3 regions of the Mesorhizobium sp. P160187 genome follow, and region 3 is predicted to be linked to each of the others. Evidence: predicted binding sites of a transcription regulator. Region 3 holds the regulator's gene; each other region holds the start of a gene.
The links. Region 3 encodes PhoB, which activates phosphate uptake and scavenging genes when phosphate is short. Its sites were predicted from a motif close to TGTCATNNANCTGTCAT; they were not measured.

Region 1: AC3CCE_RS17820 (PhoX family protein) is a predicted target of PhoB. The motif match lies at 3,767-3,783, and genes of this name have one in related genera.
Region 2: AC3CCE_RS16680 (ceramide glucosyltransferase) is a predicted target of PhoB. The motif match lies at 1,454-1,470, and genes of this name have one in related genera.

The regions. Positions count from the first base shown of each region.
Region 1 covers NZ_JBYMDX010000004.1:177,414-183,904, reverse strand. The annotation lists gene urtB (urea ABC transporter permease subunit UrtB) at 1-1,586, opposite strand, end outside; gene urtA (urea ABC transporter substrate-binding protein) at 1,701-3,011, opposite strand; gene AC3CCE_RS17825 (hypothetical protein) at 3,326-3,721, shown strand; gene AC3CCE_RS17820 (PhoX family protein) at 3,839-5,752, shown strand; gene AC3CCE_RS17815 (GMC family oxidoreductase) at 5,817-6,491, opposite strand, start outside.
Region 2 covers NZ_JBYMDX010000003.1:2,753,275-2,759,765, forward strand. The annotation lists gene AC3CCE_RS16670 (Hsp33 family molecular chaperone) at 1-769, shown strand, start outside; gene apaG (Co2+/Mg2+ efflux protein ApaG) at 956-1,348, opposite strand; gene AC3CCE_RS16680 (ceramide glucosyltransferase) at 1,571-2,722, shown strand; gene AC3CCE_RS16685 (O-succinylhomoserine sulfhydrylase) at 2,734-3,924, opposite strand; SAM riboswitch at 3,982-4,059, opposite strand; gene AC3CCE_RS16690 (2'-deoxycytidine 5'-triphosphate deaminase) at 4,200-5,294, shown strand; gene AC3CCE_RS16695 (ABC transporter substrate-binding protein) at 5,396-6,166, shown strand; gene AC3CCE_RS16700 (hypothetical protein) at 6,184-6,491, opposite strand, start outside.
Region 3 covers NZ_JBYMDX010000003.1:1,189,226-1,195,716, reverse strand. The annotation lists gene pstB (phosphate ABC transporter ATP-binding protein PstB) at 1-213, shown strand, start outside; gene phoU (phosphate signaling complex protein PhoU) at 255-959, shown strand; gene phoB (phosphate regulon transcriptional regulator PhoB) at 976-1,665, shown strand; gene AC3CCE_RS09110 (ROK family protein) at 1,696-2,931, opposite strand; gene xylF (D-xylose ABC transporter substrate-binding protein) at 3,197-4,237, shown strand; gene AC3CCE_RS09100 (sugar ABC transporter permease) at 4,382-5,698, shown strand; gene AC3CCE_RS09095 (ATP-binding cassette domain-containing protein) at 5,711-6,491, shown strand, end outside.

The DNA of each region.
Region 1 (6,491 bases), on a different contig from region 3:
AACAGGCCGCGCGGGCGCTTCTGGATGAACAGGATGATCAGCACCAGCACGACGATCTTGCCGAGCACCGCGCCAGCATAGGGTTCGAGAACCTTGTTGACGATGCCGAGCGAGAAGGCGCCGACCAGCGTGCCCCAGAGATTGCCGACGCCGCCGAAGACCACGACCATGAAGCTGTCGATGATGTAGCCGCGGCCGAGATTGGGCGAGACATTGTCGATCTGGCTGAGCGCGACGCCGGCAATGCCGGCAATGCCGGAGCCGAGCGCAAAGGTCAGCGCATCGACCCAAGGCGTCCTGATGCCCATCGAGGCGGCCATGCGGCGGTTGGCGGTGACGGCGCGCATCTGCAGGCCCCAGGGCGTGCGCTTCATAACAAAGAGCAGCACGCCGAAGACGGTGAGCGCGAAGACCAGGATCCAGAGGCGGTTCCAGGTGACGGCGAGTTGGCCGACATCGAACGATCCCGACATCCAGGAGGGGTTGCCGACCTCCTGGTTGGTCGGTCCGAAGATCGAGCGCACCGCCTGCTGCAGGACAAGCGAGACGCCCCAGGTTGCGAGCAGCGTTTCCAGCGGCCGGCCGTAGAGGAAACGGATGACGCCGCGCTCGATGATCAGGCCGACGGAAGCGGCAACCAGGAAGGCGAGCGGCAGCGCGATCACCAGCGACCAGTCGAACAGGCCGGGGAATGAGGTTCGGATCACCTGCTGGACGACGAAGGTGGTGTAGGCGCCGAGCATCACCATCTCGCCATGCGCCATGTTGATGACGCCCATGACGCCGAAGGTGATGGCGAGGCCGATGGCGGCCAGCAGCAGCACCGAGCCAAGCGAGATGCCGTACCATATGTTCTGGCCGGCATCCCACAGCGCCAGGCTCGAATTGATGCTGGCGATTGCCGCCGTCGCGGCATCCTTGACCGCGCCTTGCGCATTGGCCTCGACCGCGGTGAGCAGCGAGACCGCGTCGCGGTCGCCGCGCGCGCCGATCAGGGCAATGGCGGCAAGCTTGTCGGCCTCCGGCTTGTCGGAGACCAGCACCGATGCCGCGCGCGCCTGTTCGAACAATGCCTTGACCTTGGCGTCGGTCTCGGCGGCGATGGCTGCATCGAGCGGCTCGATATTGGCGGCATCGGGGGTCTTGAACATGGTGTCGGCGGCGGCGATGCGGACAGAAGGATCTTTCGCGCGCAACGTCAGCGTTCCCAGCGCATCGCGGATGACACGGCGCAGCGTGTTGTTGACCTTGATCTTCGTGATGTCGGCCTTGGCGGCGTCGCCGGCTTTCTCGCCACTCAGCGGGTCAAGCAGCGTGACGCTGTCGGCGGCCTCACTGCCGACGAAGACCAGGGAATCGGCTTTACGGATGTAAAGGTTGCCTTCGGCGAGCGCTGCAAGCGGGCGTTCAACCAGCGGATCGCCGGTGGCGGCAAGCTCGCGCACCACGGCCTCGGTGGCGGAAAAGCCGGTGCCGGTGGCGAATTTGGCGACGATGGCGCGCAGATCGGCTTCGGCTGCGTTCGACGGCAAAAGACTTGCCACCAGGAACACCAGCATGAGGCCGAGAGTGCGCGACAGGATCATCCGTTCAGATACTTTCCGGGAGGGTGGAATTTGGCGTCCGGGCGGGCTGAAGCGCCCGGACGCTTGGCGGTACCGATCGTGGACGCGTCCACGATCGGTCAGTCCCGGGAGGGATCAGTTCGTGCCCTTGCCGCCGCATTTGCCGGTGGCAACGTTGAAGTTGCCGCAGGACAGAGGCGCGCGCCAATCCGAAATCAGGTCCTTGGAATCGGGCAGATAGTCGGACCATTCGTCGCCCATCACGAGGCCGGGCGTCTGCGACACGGTCTCGAACTGGCCGTCGGCTTGAATCTCGCCGATCAGCACCGGCTTGGTGATGTGATGGTTCGGCATCATGGTCGAATAGCCGCCGGTGAGGTTCGGCACGGACACGCCGACCATGGCGTCGATGACCTTGTCGGGATCGGTGGTGCCGGCCTTTTCGACCGCCTTCACCCACATGTTGAAGCCGATATAGTGAGCTTCCATCGGGTCGTTGGTGGTGCGCTTGTCATTCTTGATGAACTTGTGCCAGTCGGCGATGAACTTCTTGTTTTCGGGTGTGTCGACGCTCTCGAAATAGTTCCAGGCAGCGAGATGGCCGACCAGCGGCGCGGTATCGAGACCGGCCAGTTCTTCTTCGCCGACCGAGAAGGCCATGACCGGGATGTCCTCGGCCTTGACGCCCTGGTTGCCGAGTTCCTTGTAGAACGGAACGTTGGCGTCGCCATTGACGGTCGAGACGACGGCGGTCTTTTTGCCGGCAGAGCCGAATTTCTTGATTGCGGAGACTTCGGTCTGCCAGTCGGAGAAGCCGAACGGCGTGTAGTTGACCATGATGTCTTCGGCGGCGACGCCCTTGGCCTTCAGATAGGCCTCGAGGATTTTGTTGGTGGTGCGGGGATAGACGTAGTCGGTGCCTTCCAGCACCCAGCGCTTCACCGAGCCACCGTCTTCGCTCATGAGATAATCGACAGCGGGAATCGCCTGCTGGTTCGGGGCGGCGCCGGTGTAGAACACGTTGCGCTCGCTTTCCTCGCCCTCATACTGGACGGGGTAGAACAGGATGTTGTCGAGTTCTGAGAACACCGGCAGCACCGATTTGCGCGACACCGAGGTCCAGCAGCCGAACACGGCGGCGACCTTGTCCTTGGAGATCAGCTCGCGCGCCTTCTCGGCGAAGAGCGGCCAATTGGAGGCCGGATCGACAACGACCGCCTCAAGCTTCTTGCCGAGCAGGCCGCCCTTGGCGTTCTGCTCTTCGATGAGCATCAGCATGGCGTCTTTCAGCGTCGTCTCCGAAATCGCCATGGTCCCCGACAGCGAATGCAAAATGCCGACCTTGATCGTGTCTTCGGCGGCCTTGGCCGGAGACGACATCGACAGGCCGGCGGCGACCACGCCGGCCGAAAACATTTTTGTTATTGTGGAGAAATTACCCTTCATACCGAAGACTCCCAAGCTGTTTGATTGCACCGCGATAATGCAATGCAACTGCCGTGCCAAACGCAAAGGCGCCGCTCACAAGAATGGAATAGCCGAGCGTTATCAGCCGGTTGGTATATTAGCCTGGAGAAACAACAATGGCAGCCAGTGAAAATTGATTGAGCTAAATTTGCGCAGCGCACACGACTTTTGCCTAATTTTCGCCCAATTGAGACAAATGCCTAGTTTTTGATCTCCGGCCGTGGGTTCCGGGCGAACAATGTTGCGGCACCGCGCAAAAATAGGGCAAGCTCGCCCTTCAAAAGAGAGACGTCATGACATCTCGCATCTCACGCATTTCCGGCATCCTGCTGCTGATGGCAACGAGCGGCGCCGCGCGCGCCGATTTCAGCGAGGGCAAACTTCCTGACGGCACCTATCATTGCGAGGTCTATTTGCTCGGCGCCTTCCTCAACCTCGGCGACATCACCATCAAGGGCAATGTCTATACCGGCCCGGTGACGTTCGGAACGGCGCTGCAAGGCTACAACTATCAGATGAACGCCAATGGCGAGATCACCTGGCTCGGGCCGCTGGGCGGCTATACCACCGGTGGCAACTCCGTCTCCATGACACAGGCAACACTGGACGGCGAGACCGCCCCGTCATTCGACATCATTCTGAAGCAGCCCGACGGCGCCTTCACCGCCTCGACCTGCACCAAGGGCTGAGCGATGCGTAGTGCCGCGCCCAGTTGCGGCAAAACCTTCCTCTTATGTCATGTGAATGTTGCCTAAGCAGACTAGGGCAACGGTGCGCCGTAACATCCACCCTGAGAGGCAGACACCATGGCCAATGCACCGTCTTCATCCTCCCCCGTCATCCGCGAAATCATCGCCGAGCGCGTCTCGCGCCGGTCTCTTTTGAAAGGCAGCCTCGCCTCCGGCGCGCTGATTGCCGGCGGCAGCTTTGTCGGCTCCTTGTTTGCCGGCGAAACGCATGCCGCCACAGCGCAGTCGACGCTCGGCTTTCCCGAGCTGAAACGGGTCTACGGCAAGACCCATGCCGCCGCCGAAGGCTATGAGACGACCATCGTCGCGCGCTGGGGCGACCCGCTTACAGCCGGCCTCGCCGAATTCGACGGCAACAAGGTCGCGGCGGAGGAACAGGAAAAGCGCTTCGGCTACAATTGCGACTACATCGCCTTCATGCCGCTGCCCAAGGGCACGGTGAATTCCGATCATGGCCTGCTCTGCGTCAACAACGAATACATCTCGCCCAATGTGATGTTTCCGGGGATGACCGAGGGCGATGCCGGCAAGACGATGACCAGGGAACAGGTCGATCTCGGCATGGCCGCGATGGGCCATTCGATCGTCGAGGTGCAATTGAAGGACGGCAAGTGGGCAAGCGTGGCGGACAGCCCGCTGAACCGCCGCATCACCGCCAACACCGAAATGACCGTTTCCGGACCGGTTGCCGGCCATGCGCTGATGAAGACCTCGGCCGACGCGACTGGCACGAAAGTGCTCGGCACCAGCTACAACTGCAGCGGCGGTTTCACCCCCTGGGGTACGGTGCTGACCTGCGAGGAAGGCGTGTCCGACATTTTCGGCGGCGACCCGAAAAAGGCGCCGGCCGCCGAGCTTCTGGACCGTTACGGCTTCAACGGCTCCGATATCTATGGCCGCGGCCGCTTCCATGACCGCTTCAACCTCGACAAGGAACCGAACGAGGCCAACCGCTTCGACTGGGTGGTCGAGATCGACCCTTACGATCCTCAGTCCAAGCCGGTGAAGCGCACGGCACTTGGCCGCATGTCGCATGAGGCCTCGACCGTGGTCCTCAACAAGGACGGCCACGTCGTGGTCTATATGGGTGATGACGACTATTTCGAATATATGTACCGCTTCGTCTCAGCCAAGGCCTATGACAAGGCCAATGCGGCCTCCGGCGCCGATCTGCTCGACGATGGCGTGCTGTCGGTCGCCCGGTTCGATGCCGATGGCTCGATGACGTGGCTGCCGCTGGTGCACGGCCAGGGCAAGCTTACCGCCGAGAACGGTTTTGCCGACCAGGCCGAGGTGCTGTTGAAGACGCGGTTTGCGGCAGATGCGCTCGGCGCCACGCCGATGGACCGGCCCGAGGACATCGAGACCAATCCGGTGACCGGCCGCGTCTATGCGGTGATGACCAAGAACAAGAAGCGCGACCAGTCAAAGGTCAATCCGGCCAACACGCGGCCGGAAAATCTCTGGGGCCATATTGTCGAGTTGATCCCGCCTGGCGGCCGCGGCGCGGACGCCGACCACACGGCCGAAAACTATGCCTGGGACCTGTTCGTGCTCTGCGGCAACCCGAAAGATGCCAAGGTCGGCGCCACTTTTCATCCGGATACGTCGGACAATGGCTGGTTCGTCTGCCCCGACAACATCACCTTCGACCCGGCGGGGCGGCTGTGGGTGGCGACGGACGGCGCCAATGCTTTCGACCTGCCGGACGGCGTCTACGGCGTCGACACCGAAGGTGCGGCGCGCGGCCTGCCGAAGCTGCTGTTCACCTGCCCGCACGGCGCCGAAGCGACCGGCCCGTGCTTCACGCCGGACGGCACGACTTTGTTCCTGTCGGTGCAGCACCCTGCGGAAGATGCCGAGACGCTCGACAAGGTGCAGACGCTATGGCCCGATTTCAAAGACGGCCAGTTGCCGCGACCTTCCGTCGTCGCCATCCGCCGCAGGGACGGACAGCCGGTCGGCGCATAGTGAGTCCCAGGGAAAAAGGCGGAACGCGCCATGCGCGTTCCGCGTAGCGATCCGGGAGGACGGCTCAGATCGTCTTGGCCGACATTTGCGAAGCGATGTATTCGGCCTGGCGGATAGCCAGCGACACGATCGTCAGCGTCGGATTTTCAGCCGCACCGGTCGTGAACTGGCTGCCGTCCGACACGAACAGGTTCTTGATGTCGTGCGCCTGGCCGTGCTTGTTGACGACGCCGTCTTCCGCCTTTTCGCTCATCCGGTTTGTGCCGAGATTGTGGGTTGAGGGATAGGGCGGCGTCGGGAAGGAGCGCGTCGCGCCGACCGCATCGTAAAGCGCTGTGGCCTGCTTGTAGGCATGATTGCGCATCGCCGTGTCGTTGGGATGATCATCGAAATGCACGTCGGCGATCGGCATGCCGTGCGCGTCCTTCTCGTCCTTGTGCAGCGTGACGCGGTTTTCCGCGCGCGGCATGTCCTCGCCGACGATCCACAGGCCAGCCATGTGATCATAGTGGTCGAGCGCGGTGGTGAATGAACGGCCCCAGCCGCCGGGATTGAGGAAGGCGGCCATGAAGGGCAAGCCGAGCGACAGCGTCTCGAATTCATAGCCGCCGACAAAGCCGCGTGAGGGATCGTGCCGCGCCTCGTCGCGGATAATGCCGGCCATGGTGGTGCCGCGATACATATGCACCGGTTGGTCGAAAATGGCGTAGACCGAACCGGTGGTGTGGCGCATGTAGTT
Region 2 (6,491 bases), 1.6 Mb from region 3:
AGGCAAGTTCATCTTGCAGACCCGCACCGACGGCCCGGTCGACATGCTGGTCGCGGATTTCTCCACGCCTTCGGCATTGCGCGCCTATGCGCGTTTCGACGCCGACCGGCTGGAGGCCCTGGTGGCCGCAGGCCAGACCTCGCAGCAGACGCTGCTGGGCAGCGGCGTTTTGGCGCTGACCATCGACCAGGGCGCGCACACGCAGCGCTATCAGGGCATCGTCCAGCTCGACGGCGAGACGCTGGAGGACGCCGCGCGCACCTATTTCCGCCAGTCGGAGCAGATCCCGACCGACCTCAGGCTGTCGGTGGCCAAGCTTCTGACGCCAGGTCCCGGCGGCGCTCGTGAGCAGTGGCGCGCCGGCGGCATCCTGGCGCAGTTCCTGCCGCAGTCACCCGAGCGCATGCGCGTGCCCGACATTTCGGGCGGCGACGGCGATCCGCGTGACGTGACGCAGGAGCCGGCCGACAATTCGTGGCGCGAGCTGGTGGCGCTGCTCGGCACCATCGAGCCGACCGAGCTGATCGACCCGACCATCGGCGCCGAGCGGCTGCTCTTCAGGCTGTTCCACGAACATGGCGTGCGCGTCTTCGGCGGCGTGCCGGTCGCCGACCAATGTTCCTGCTCAAGGGACAAGATACGCGGCATCCTCGAGGGGTTTTCCGCGCAGGAGATCAAGGACAGCACCGAAGATGGCGGCATCCACGTCGCCTGCGAGTTCTGCTCGAAGCAGTACGACTTCGACCCGGCGGAGTTTGCAACTCAGTAGCATCTCTTCCTTCTCCCCGTTCACGGGGAGAAGGTGCCCGAAGGGCGGATGAGGGGCAGCGCGAACTTTGGTGAATGGCCGCGCATAGCCTACGTCATGTGCGTGGAAGATAACCTCATGAGTCCGGCGGCGCCCCTCGTTGCACTGCCGGGCATTCCTCCCCGTATAGAGATGGGGAGAAAACCCCTAATTCACCGTCCGCCGCGTCCCCGGCAGATCCAGCGAAAACGCGGGAATAGCGACGTCGAACGTCTCGCCCTTTTTGTTGCGCATGGTGTAGTGGCCGACCATGAAGCCGGAGGGCGTCGAGAGCGGGCAGCCTGACGTGTATTGATAGCTGTCGCCGGGATTGAGCTCAGGCTGGTCGCCGACCACGCCGGCGCCGCGCACTTCCTCGATCCGGCCGCTGCCGTCGGTGATGTGCCAGTAACGCGACATAAGCTGCACGAAATCGTCCGACTGGTTGTCGATCGTCACCTGGTAGCCCCAGACATAACGGTTCTCCGCCGGGTCCGAGCGGTCCTCCAGGTAGAACGGTCTGACCTGCACTTCGATGTTGCGCGTGACGGCGCGATACATGGGCTGCTCCGGTTGCGCGGCAAGGAACATTTGTCGCGCTATGCGGTTTGATACGCGCACAACGGCATGTCCTGCCAGCCTCAAAGCGGAGGTGCCGACAAACAATGTCATTTAAGTGACACATGACAATGTTGGTGTGCGCAAACCTTGCCGGCGACTCAAGGCCCATCTGTCGACTGACAAAGCAGCCGCGAGCGGCCTTTCCGGAGTGACCAGATCTCGATGGAACCAGCTCTCACAGCCGCCTTCGCCTCCTCCGCTTTGCTTCTTTCCAATCTCGCCAGCATCCTGCTTGCTTCGTCGAAACTGCAAGCGCGCCGTCTCATCCCCCCGCCGTCCAACGAGCAGCCACCGGTCTCGATCGTCGTGCCGTCGCGCGGCGTGGAGCCGTTCACACAAGAGACGCTGCAGCGAGCCTTCTCGCTCGACTGGCCGCGCTACGAACTGATCTTCTGCGTCGCTCACGCCGACGATCCCGTCGTCAAACTGATAAACAGGGCGATCGTCCTGTTTCCCAACGTGCCGGCCCGGCTGCTGATCGGCGACGACCGCGTCAGCAGCAACCCGAAGCTCAACAACTGCGTCAAGGGCTGGGAAGCGGCGCGCAATCATTGGGTTATTCTGGCGGATTCCAACGTGCTGATGCCTAGGGATTACGTCCAGCACCTGATGGCGGCCTGGCGGACCAATACCGGGCTTATCTGCTCGACGCCGATCGGCTCGCGGCCGGAAGGCTTCTGGGCCGAGGTCGAATGCGCGTTCCTCAACACGCTGCAGGCGCGCTGGCAATATGCCGGCGAGGCGCTTGGCCTCGGCTTTGCCCAGGGCAAGAGCATGCTGTGGAACAAGCCGATGCTCGATACCAATGGCGGTATCCGCGCGCTGGCCGCCGAGATCGCCGAGGATGCTGCTGCAACCAAGCTGGTCAACGGACTGGGCCTGCGCGTCAATCTCGTTGCCTCGCCTTTCGAGCAACCACTGGGGCAGCGCCGACTTGCCGACATCTGGTCGCGTCAGGCGCGCTGGGCGCGGTTGCGCCGCGTCACTTTCCCGCTGTTTTTCGCACCCGAGATCCTGACCGGCGTCGCCGTGCCGTTGGCGTTGGCGCTGGTGGCGGCAGCAAGTGCCGGCATCAGCCTGCCGGCCACGGTGTTGGCCGTGCTGGCGGCGGCCTACATTCCCGAATGCGCGCTGGCCGCGGCCAAGGGCTGGCATCTGTCGCTGCGCATGGTCCCGGCGATGATGGTCCGCGACATGATGCTTCCCGCCATCTGGGCGCGCGGCTGGCTGAGCGGCGCCGTCGATTGGCGCGGCAACACCATGATCATCGGCACCAAGACGGCCGAGCTGGAAGAGGCTTCGTCGGGAGCGTGACGCCTCGCGGCCTACCCGGCTGCCTTCAGCGCCTGCGCAACGTCCTCCAGCAGATCGTCCGTATCCTCAAGACCGACCGACAGCCTGAGCGTTCCCGGCCCGATGCCAAGCTCGGCGCGAGCTTCGTCGCTGAGGTTCTTGTGCGTGGTGGTCGCCGGATGGGTGATCAGGCTCTTGGCGTCGCCGAGATTGTTGGAGATCAGCACGATGTCGAGCGCGTTCTGCAAGGCGAAGGCCGCCTGCTTGCCGCCCTTCACGTCGAGGCAGATCAGCGTCGATCCGCCCGTCATCTGCTTCTTGACGATGTCGGCCTGCGGGTGGTCGGCGCGGCCGGGATAGATGACGCGGGCGATTTCCGGCCGTCCTGCCAGGAAATCCGCGATCTTGGCCGCGCTTTCCGTCTGCTGGCGCACCCGAACCGGCAGCGTCTCCAGGCCCTTGAGCAGCGTCCAGGCGTTGAACGGCGACAGGCTCGGGCCGGTGTGGCGGAAATAGTCGTGCAAATTCTCGTCGATCCATTTCTTGTCCGACAGGATGATGCCGCCGAGACAGCGTCCCTGGCCGTCAATGTGCTTGGTCGCGGAGTAGACGACGATATGGGCGCCGAGCTGCAAGGGCTTCTGCTGCAAGGGCGTGGCAAAGACATTGTCGACGATCAGCCTGGCGCCGATCGAGGTGGCGAGCGCCGCCACCGCTGCGATGTCGACCACTTCCAGCGTCGGATTGGTCGGGCTTTCCAGGAAGAACAGTTTCGTGTTCGGCCGCACCGCCTTTTCCCAGTTGGCGATGTCGGTGCCGTCGACCAGCGTTGCCTCGATGCCGTATTTCGGCGCCAGCGTCTCCACCACCCAGCGGCAGGAGCCGAACAGCGCGCGCGCCGCAACGATATGGTCGCCGGCCTTGGCGCTGCACAGGAGCGCTGCCGTCACCGCAGCCATGCCGGACGCCGTGGCGCGCGCATCTTCGGCACCCTCCAGCGCGCACATGCGCTTTTCGAACATGTCGACGGTAGGGTTGGCATAGCGCGAATAGATGAAGCCCGGCTCCTCGCCCTTGAAACGGGCCTCGGCAGCCTGCGCCGTCTCGTAGACATAGCCTTGGGTGAGGTACATCGCTTCGGACGTCTCGCCGAACTGGGAACGCAGCGTTCCCCCGTGCACGAGTGCGGTCTGAGGTTTCCAGTTACGCTTCTTGGTGCTCATCGCTTTTGTTCCAGACACAAAAAAACCGGCCGCGAAAGTCGCAACCGGTCCATATGGCCTTGCGGCCCGACGGTCCTTTAGCGACTTGTTTAACGTGGCTGCAAGCCGACCGGCCAAATCACCACGGGATAACGACCCTTTAGACCTCACCTGCGCTTGCGTCAATTGCCGGCTTCATTAAGAGGTTTGTACCAGGCAGGTTCCGCAATAATATCCAGCGGTTTTGCGGCAAGAACCTGCCACAAAGAGACCGACCTTGGAGCGGAGCCAGCCTTTTGCGGCAGACAGGCATTCTTCCCGATCAGGACATTTCCGCGCTGTTTCAGTCCGGCGCGCTGAAGTCGCCGCGCGCGCTCGATGTCGACCAGGTGCAGCCGGCGAGCCTCGATCTCAGGCTCGGCGACAAGGCTTTTCGCGTGCGCGCCTCCTTCCTGCCGGGTCCCGATCATCTGGTGGCCGACAAGCTTCACCGGCTGAAATTGCATGAGTTCAGTCTCGCCGAGGGCGCGGTGCTGGAAACCGGCTGCGTCTACATCGTGCCGCTGCTCGAACGCCTGGCGCTGCCCGCAAACGTGTCGGCCTCGGCCAACCCGAAGAGCTCGACCGGCCGGCTCGACATCTTCACCCGGGTGATGACCGATCGCGGCCATGAGTTCGACAAGATCGCCCCCGGCTATCACGGGCCGCTTTATCTCGAAGTCAGTCCGCGCACCTTCCCGATCGTCGTACGCGCCGGATCGAGGCTGTCGCAGATCCGCTTTCGCACCGGCAACGCGCTGTTGTCGGAGGCAGAACTGAACGAATTGCACCGCGCCGAGATGCTGGTGGCGACCGAGCCGCCCAACATTTCCGGCGGCGGCATTGCGCTGTCGATCGATCTTGACGGCGACCAGAACGGCCTGGTCGGCTATCGCGGCAAGCATCACACCGGCTTGGTCGATGTCGACAAGCGCGCCGCCCAGGATGCCGTCGATTTCTGGGAGCCGCTCTATAAGAGCGGCGCCGGCGAACTGGTGCTCGACCCGGACGAGTTCTACATCCTGGTCAGCCGCGAAGCCGTGCACGTGCCGCCGCTCTACGCCGCCGAGATGACGCCCTTCGATCCGCTGGTTGGCGAATTCCGTGTTCACTATGCCGGCTTCTTCGATCCGGGCTTCGGCCATTCGGCCTCAGGCGGCACCGGCAGCCGGGCGGTGCTCGAAGTGCGCAGCCACGAAGTGCCGTTCATCCTCGACCACGGCCAGATCGTCGGCCGGCTGGTCTACGAACACATGCTGAAGCGGCCGCAGGCGCTTTACGGCACCGATCTCGGCTCGAATTACCAGGCGCAAGGCCTCAAGCTCTCCAAGCATTTCCGCCCCGCCGGCTGAACCTTCGATCACCGTCAGGCAAAATACTTGCCTGCGCTGCCTCACCATGCTTGGCTGCCTTTCGGTGGCCGGCAAGAGAACGGCGCGCAAGGGGAACCAAAATGCAGATTTCAATATGGATCATATCGGCAGCGGGCGCTGCCATGCTGGTGATATCGGCCGGCTCGCTGGCTGAGGCGCAGGAGAAATTGAAGATCGGCACCGAGGGCGCTTATCCGCCCTTCAACACCATCACCGCGGACGGCAAGATCGAGGGCTTCGACATCGACATTGCCAATGCGCTGTGTGCGCAGATGAAGGTCGAGTGCGAGATCGTCACCCAGGACTGGGACGGCATCATCCCGGCGCTGCAGGCGAAAAAGTTCGACGCCATCATCGCCTCGATGAGCATCACCGAGGAGCGCAAGAAACAGGTCGCCTTCACCAACAAATACTACACGACGCCGCTGGCGCTGGTGGCGCCCAAGGACAGCGACCTCACTTCCACCGAACCGGCAGCCCTTGCCGGCAAGACGGTGGGCGCGCAGGCCTCGACCACCCAGGCCGACTATGCGCAGGACGCCTATGGCAAGGCCGGCGCCGAGGCGAAACTCTACCCCACCCAGGAAGAGGCGATCACCGACTTGCAGAACGGCCGTCTCGACGCCGTCATCTCCGACAAGTTCGTGCTGATGGACTGGCTGAAGAAGGCGAGCGAAGGCTGCTGCAAGCTTGTCGGCGACGTCAAGGGCACCGAGACGCAAGCCGGCATCGCTGTCCGCCTGGAAGACACGGCGCTACGCGACAAGCTGAATGCGGCGATAGACGCCATCGTCGCCGACGGCACTTACAAGAAGATCCAGGCCAAGTATTTCGATTTCGATATTTATTGACTTCCGGCCCGCCGGAGTCAGCCGCGAAAGAGATACTCTTTCGCGGCGCCAAGGCAGGCATGAAAATGGCCGATAAACAGCAGTTCGCGTGCGGCCAAACGTTTCCTGCCCCAAAAGCCTTCGGTCAGTTTGACCTCGTCGAGCGAAGCGTTTGAGCCGCGCTTCAACGGGAACAACTGCTTGTCGAGGCAACCGAGGACATGGGCCTTGGCGGAGTCGATGCCGCAGACCTTGCCATTGTTGTTCAGCCTGTCGGTGCGAAGCGCTGATGTCATGTGATCCGTGTTGCGCATCAGAAAGCTCACCTGGGCTTTCGAATAGCCGG
Region 3 (6,491 bases):
GCCACCGCCCGTGTCGAGGAGCTGATCGACGAACTGCGCCAGAACTACACGATCGTCATCGTCACCCACTCGATGCAGCAGGCGGCGCGCGTGTCGCAGCGCACGGCGATGTTCCATCTCGGCTATCTCGTCGAGGAGGGCGCCACCGACAAGATGTTCACCAACCCCGACGACAAGCGCACCCAGGACTACATTACCGGCCGCTTCGGCTGAGCCGTCCGGCGGGTGAATTTTCAGGCACGAGGACCAAGATCATGGGTGAACATACCGTCGCCTCCTTCGATGAAGAGCTCGGGCAGATCAGCAAGCTGATCCGCGACATGGGCGATCTGGCAGGCTCGATGGTCAGCGGCTCGACCAGGGCGCTGCTCAATTCGGACAATGCGCTGGCACAGCGTGTCGTTTCCGACGACGCCATCATGGATGCGCGCCAGCGCGAACTGGACGACCGCGCCATCACGCTGATCGCCAAGCGCCAGCCGATGGCCAACGATCTGCGCGCCGTGGTCGGCTCGATCCGCATGGCGGGCGACCTCGAGCGCATCGGCGACCTCGCCAAGAACATCGCCAAACGCGTCGGCACCGTGGGCTTGAGCGTCACGCCGCGCGACCTCTCGCACTCCATCGACGCCATGGCGCAACTGGTGCTGATCCAGGTGCAAGGCGTCGTCGAGGAATATGCCGCCACCGATGCGGCAGCGCTTGCAAAACTCAGGAATGACGACGAGCGCATCGACGTCAAATACACGTCCGTGTTTCGTGAGCTCTTGACCTACATGATGGAAGACCCTCGCAACATCACCGCCTGCACGCATCTCTTGTTCTGCGCCAAGAATCTTGAGCGCATCGGCGATCATGTCACCAACATCGCCGAAAATGCGTATTATGTGCTGACCGGCCAGCAATTGCCCGCCAATCGTCCGAAGCAGGACGAGACGGCGATGGCCACGCCGGCCTGATGAGGGTGAACTGCCTATGATCGCGCCACGCATCATGGTCGTGGAGGACGAGGAGCCACTAGGCGTGCTCCTCCGCTACAACCTCGAATCCGAAGGCTATCAGGTCGAGGTGGTGACACGCGGCGACGAGGCCGAGATCCGCCTGCAGGAAAACGTGCCCGATCTCCTGGTGCTCGACTGGATGGTGCCGGCTGTTTCCGGCATCGAGCTCTGCCGGCGGCTTAGAGTGCGGCCCGAAACCGAGCGGCTGCCGATCATCATGCTGACCGCGCGCGGTGAGGAAAGCGATCGCGTGCGCGGCCTGTCCACCGGTGCCGACGACTATCTGGTCAAGCCATTCTCGACGCCGGAGTTCATGGCGCGCGTGAAGGCGCTGCTGCGCCGGGCCAAGCCGGAAGTGCTGTCCAGCGTGCTCAAGGTCGGCGACATCGTGCTCGACCGCGAGTCGCACCGTGTCTACCGCAAGAAGAGCGAGATCAGGCTCGGACCGACCGAGTTCCGGCTGCTCGAATTCATGATGCGCCATCCCGGCCGCGTGTTCTCGCGCAGCCAGCTGCTCGACAATGTCTGGGGCGAGACGATCTACATCGACGAGCGAACCGTCGACGTGCATGTCGGGCGCTTACGCAAAGCGGTCAACAACGGCCGCATGCCGGATGTCATCCGTACCATTCGCGGCGCCGGCTACGCGATCAGGGAAGACTAGGATGCTGCGCGTCGCGCCGTTGCCGGCCATTCAGGCGACATGCTTGCCGGATTTGGCCTGAATGCCCGGCGCGAAAATCTCCTGGTCGACGAAGCCGAGCGCGCGCATGGCACAGCCTTCGCGGATCAGCGGCAGCTCGTTGGGCTCGGTGTCGAAGGAGATCGATTTCGAGTGCTGGCCGCCGGCGGTCTGGGCGATCGCTTCGCGCAATGCCGGTTCGATCAGGTCGAAGGCGGCGGCGCTGACGCCTACCATGGCGACGGGTGCCGGATCGATCAGCGCAAACAGGCTGCCGAGGCCGAAGCCGAGCGCCTCGCCGGCCTTGCGATAGGCTTCGCGCTCCGGGCCGTCGGTTTCGCGGGCGCGCGCGGCGAGTGCGCGCATATCAGCGTCGCCGATATCGACCGGCTCGGCATCCTCGCCCATCATTTTGGCGCTCCGCCAGATGGCGTAGTTTCCGGCATAGGCTTCCACGCAGCCGCGCCGCCCGCAGCGGCAGAGCGCGCCGCCCGGACGGTGGATCATGTGGCCGAACTCGCCGCCCGAGGAATGGGTGCCGGTGAACAGTTCGCCTTTCAGCACCAGGCCCATGCCGATGCCGTGCGACAAGAGGATGGCGATAAAATTGTCGCGGTAGCGCTCGGGCTGGCGCCATTGCAGCGCCACCGCCATCATGTTGCAATCGTTCTCCATGGTGGCAGGAATGCCGAATTCCGCTTCCAACATGTCGGCGAAGGCAATGTCGGTCAGTGGCGTGATCGGCGACCACAGCATGGCGCGCGCCTGCGAATCGGTGATGCCCTGGATGCCCATGGCAATGCGGGCGATGCTCTGGACATCGAGGTCGGGATCCTCAAGCCGCCGCCGGACGATTGCTACGCATTCGCCAATCAGCTCGTCGCGCGGCTTGGTCAGCGTGTCCAGCCGGCGCTGTTCCTCGGCGACGACGTGGCCGGCATAGTCGATGACGGTGACGGACAGGAAATTGAGCGACAGCACGACGGTCATCACCGCCGCCGCTTCCGGGTTGAGACCAAGGCCCACCTGCGGCCGGCCGCGTTTCAGTGCGCCGGTCTCGCCAGGTTTGCCTTCAATCAGGATGCCTTCTTGAATCAGATCAGACGAGATTGCCGATATGGTCGAGTGGCTGAGGCCGGTGGTCGCCGCAATCTCGGTCCGCGACGGCTGGCCGGCCCGGCGCACGGCTGAAATCACCATCGCACGGTTGCGACGGCGCAGATCGTCGTGGCGGATTCCAACCGACATTTGTTTCCTCCCGGCCTCCTCGCGCCTCATGATAGTGAAGGCGTTCGACGGCACCAGCCAAATATTGGCAGACGCCGGCAGCCCTGTCATTGTTTATTGCGGACCTCGAAAAAATTCGGCAAGGCCATCAGAATCCATCAGAATCGATGTTGACAGCGCCTTATCATTGAACCAGTATTTTTTCGAGGCTCGAAAAAATAGGGCCGCTGTGTGCCGGCCCTCGGGCCAGTTTTGTCGCGCCGCACGCGGCGCAGGGAGGATTATGATGAACAGATTTGCAGCCGCCATGCTGGCGGGTGTCGCCATGTCGCTGGCGCTGATGTCGGTCGCGCAGGCGAAGGACAAGGTCATCGGCGTGTCGTGGTCGAACTTCCAGGAAGAGCGCTGGAAGACCGACGAGGCGGCGATGAAAACGGCGATCGAGGCTGCCGGCGACAAGTACATTTCGGCCGACGCGCAGTCCAATCCCGGCAAGCAGCTGACCGACGTCGAAAGCCTGATCTCGCAGGGCGCCAACTCGCTGATCATCCTGGCGCAGGACGCCTCGGCCATCGGCCCGGCGGTGCAGAAGGCGCTGGATGAAGGCATTCCGGTCGTCGGCTATGATCGCCTGATCGAGAACAAGGACGTCTTCTACCTGACCTTCGACAACAAGGAAGTCGGCCGCATGCAGGCCCGCGAAGTGTTCAAGGCGAAGCCCGAAGGCAACTATGTCTTCATCAAGGGCTCGGGCTCGGATCCGAATGCCGATTTCCTGTTCTCGGGCTCGATGGAAGTGCTCAAGGAAGCCATCGACTCGGGCAAGATCAAGAATGTCGGCGAGGCCTATACCGATGGCTGGCTGCCGGCCAACGCCCAGAAGAACATGGAACAGTTCCTGACCGCCAATGACAACAAGGTCGATGCCGTGGTTGCGGCCAATGACGGCACCGCCGGCGACGTTGTCGCCGCGCTGACGGCGCAGGGCCTTGCCGGAACGGTTCCGGTCTCGGGCCAGGACGGCGACCATGCCGCCCTGAACCGCATCGCGCTCGGCACGCAGACGGTGTCGGTGTGGAAAGACGCGCGCGAACTCGGCAAGAACGCCGCCGAGATCGCCTCGCAGCTTGCCGATGGCAAGAAGACGGGCGACATTGCCGGCGCCAAGGACTTCACCACGCCTGGCGGCAACACCGTCAAGTCGCTGTTCCTGACCCCCGTCGCGATCACCAAGGACAACCTCAACGTCGTCATCGACGCCGGCTGGATCAAGAAGGACGAAGTCTGCACAGGCGTCGCCGCCGGCAGCGTCGCGGCTTGCAACTGATCTCGACGACTTGAAGAAATGAGGCGCCGCGGCTGTCAAGCCGCGGCGTTTTCTCTACGAGAATTGTGTGTTTCCGCCATCGGCGGCAAACTTCTAGGCTGTGGTCCGGCATCCGCGCCAGACGGCAAGCCGCTGGAGGACATCATGACCGACACGACCTCAAATCCGCAGGCCGATACGGCACGAGCGTCTGAACTCGGCGCGGTCGCCCGGTTCCTGAAAGCGACCGAGCTCGACACGCGCATGCTCGGCATGGTCGGCGCGCTGCTGGTCATCTGGGTCGGCATACATATCCTGTCGGGTGGGCTTTTCCTGACGCCGCGCAATCTTTGGAACCTGTCGGTGCAGACGTCCTCGGTCGCGATCATGGCGACCGGCATGGTACTGGTCATCGTCATGCGCAACATCGACCTTTCGGTGGGCTCCGTCGAAGGCGTGATCGGCATGATCATGGGCGTGGCACAGGCCGAATTCCTGATTCGCGTCATCGGCTTCCAGCTTGGAAACCCCTGGCTCTGGGTCGTCGCGCTTGCCGCCGGCGTGGTGCTTGGTCTGCTGATCGGCGCGTTCCAGGGCTTCATCATCGCCTATATGCAGGTTCCGGCCTTCATCGTGACGCTTGGTGGCCTGCTGGTCTGGCGTGGCATGGCATGGCTCATCACCAGCGGGCGCACGGTCGCGCCACTCGACGCCACCTTCCAGCTGATGGGCGGCGGACCACGCGGCTCGATTGGCGCCGCTGCCAGCTGGATCGTCGGCATCGTCGCCTGCGCGGCGGTCGCCTTCGCGCTGCTCAACGGTCGCTCGCAGCGCAAGCGCTTCAGCTTTCCACTGCGCCCCGTCTGGGCCGAGACCTTGCTTGGCGTGGTCACTTGCGCGGCCATCCTCGGCGCCGTGTGGATCGCCAATTCCTATCCATGGCCGATCGGCATCGTGCGCCAGTACGCACAGCAGAACGGCATCACCGTTCCCGAAGGCGGGCTGTTCATCGCGCATGGCATCGCCATACCGGTGCTGATGGCGGTGATTGTCGGCATCATCATGACGTTCATCACCAAGCGCACGCGTTTCGGCCGCTATGTCTTCGCCATCGGGGGCAATCCGGAGGCAGCGGAACTCGCCGGCATCAACACGCGCTGGGTGACCATGAAGGTGTTCATGATCATGGGTGTGCTGGCTGCAATCAGCGCGGCGATCTCGTCGGCCCGTCTCAATGCGTCAACCAATGCGCTGGGCACACTGGACGAGCTTTTGGTGATCGCGGCCGCCGTCATCGGCGGCACGTCGCTCGCGGGCGGCGCCGGAACGGTGATGGGCGCCATGCTCGGCGCGCTTCTGATGCAGTCGCTGCAATCCGGCATGGTGCTGCTCGGCATCGACTCGCCGCTGCAGAGCATTGTCGTTGGCGCTGTCCTGGTCATCGCCGTCTGGCTCGACACCGTCTACCGCAAGCGCGTCTAGGGAGGAACGATTATGGAAAAAACTGCTCCCACCGGTACGCCACTGATCGACATGCGCAACATCTCGATCGCGTTCGGTGGCATTCGCGCCGTCGACGATGCGTCCATCGATCTTTTCCCGGGCGAAGTAGTGGCGCTGCTTGGCCATAACGGCGCCGGTAAGTCGACGCTGATCAAGATCCTGTCGGGCGCCTACAAGCGCGATGCCGGCCAGATCTTGGTCAACGGCCAGGAGGTCTCGATCTCCAACCCGCGCGATGCCAAGAAATACGGCATCGAAACGATCTACCAGACGCTTGCGCTGGCCGACAATGTCGATGCCGCCGCCAACCTGTTCCTTGGCCGCGAGCTGATGACCGCCTGGGGCACGCTGGACGATGTCGCCATGGAGGCCGAGGCGCGCAAGGTGATGGGCCGACTCAATCCGCGCTTCCAGCGGTTCAAGGAGCCGGTGATCAAGCTGTCGGGCGGCCAGCGCCAGTCGGTGGCGATCGCACGCGCCATCCTGTTCAACGCCCGCATCCTGATCATGGACGAACCGACGGCCGCGCTTGGGCCGCAGGAGACGGCGCAGGTCGGCGAACTGGTCAAGCAGCTCAAGGCCGACGGCATCGGCATTTTCCTGATCAGCCACGACATTCACGACGTGTTCGAGCTTGCCGACCGGGTCTGCGTAATGAAGAACGGCCAGGTCGTCGGCACCGCGCGCACCACCGATGTGACCCAGGACGAAGTGCTCGGCATGATCATCCTGGGAAAGTGCCCGCCCGGCGCCATTCCCGGTCCGGGTGCGC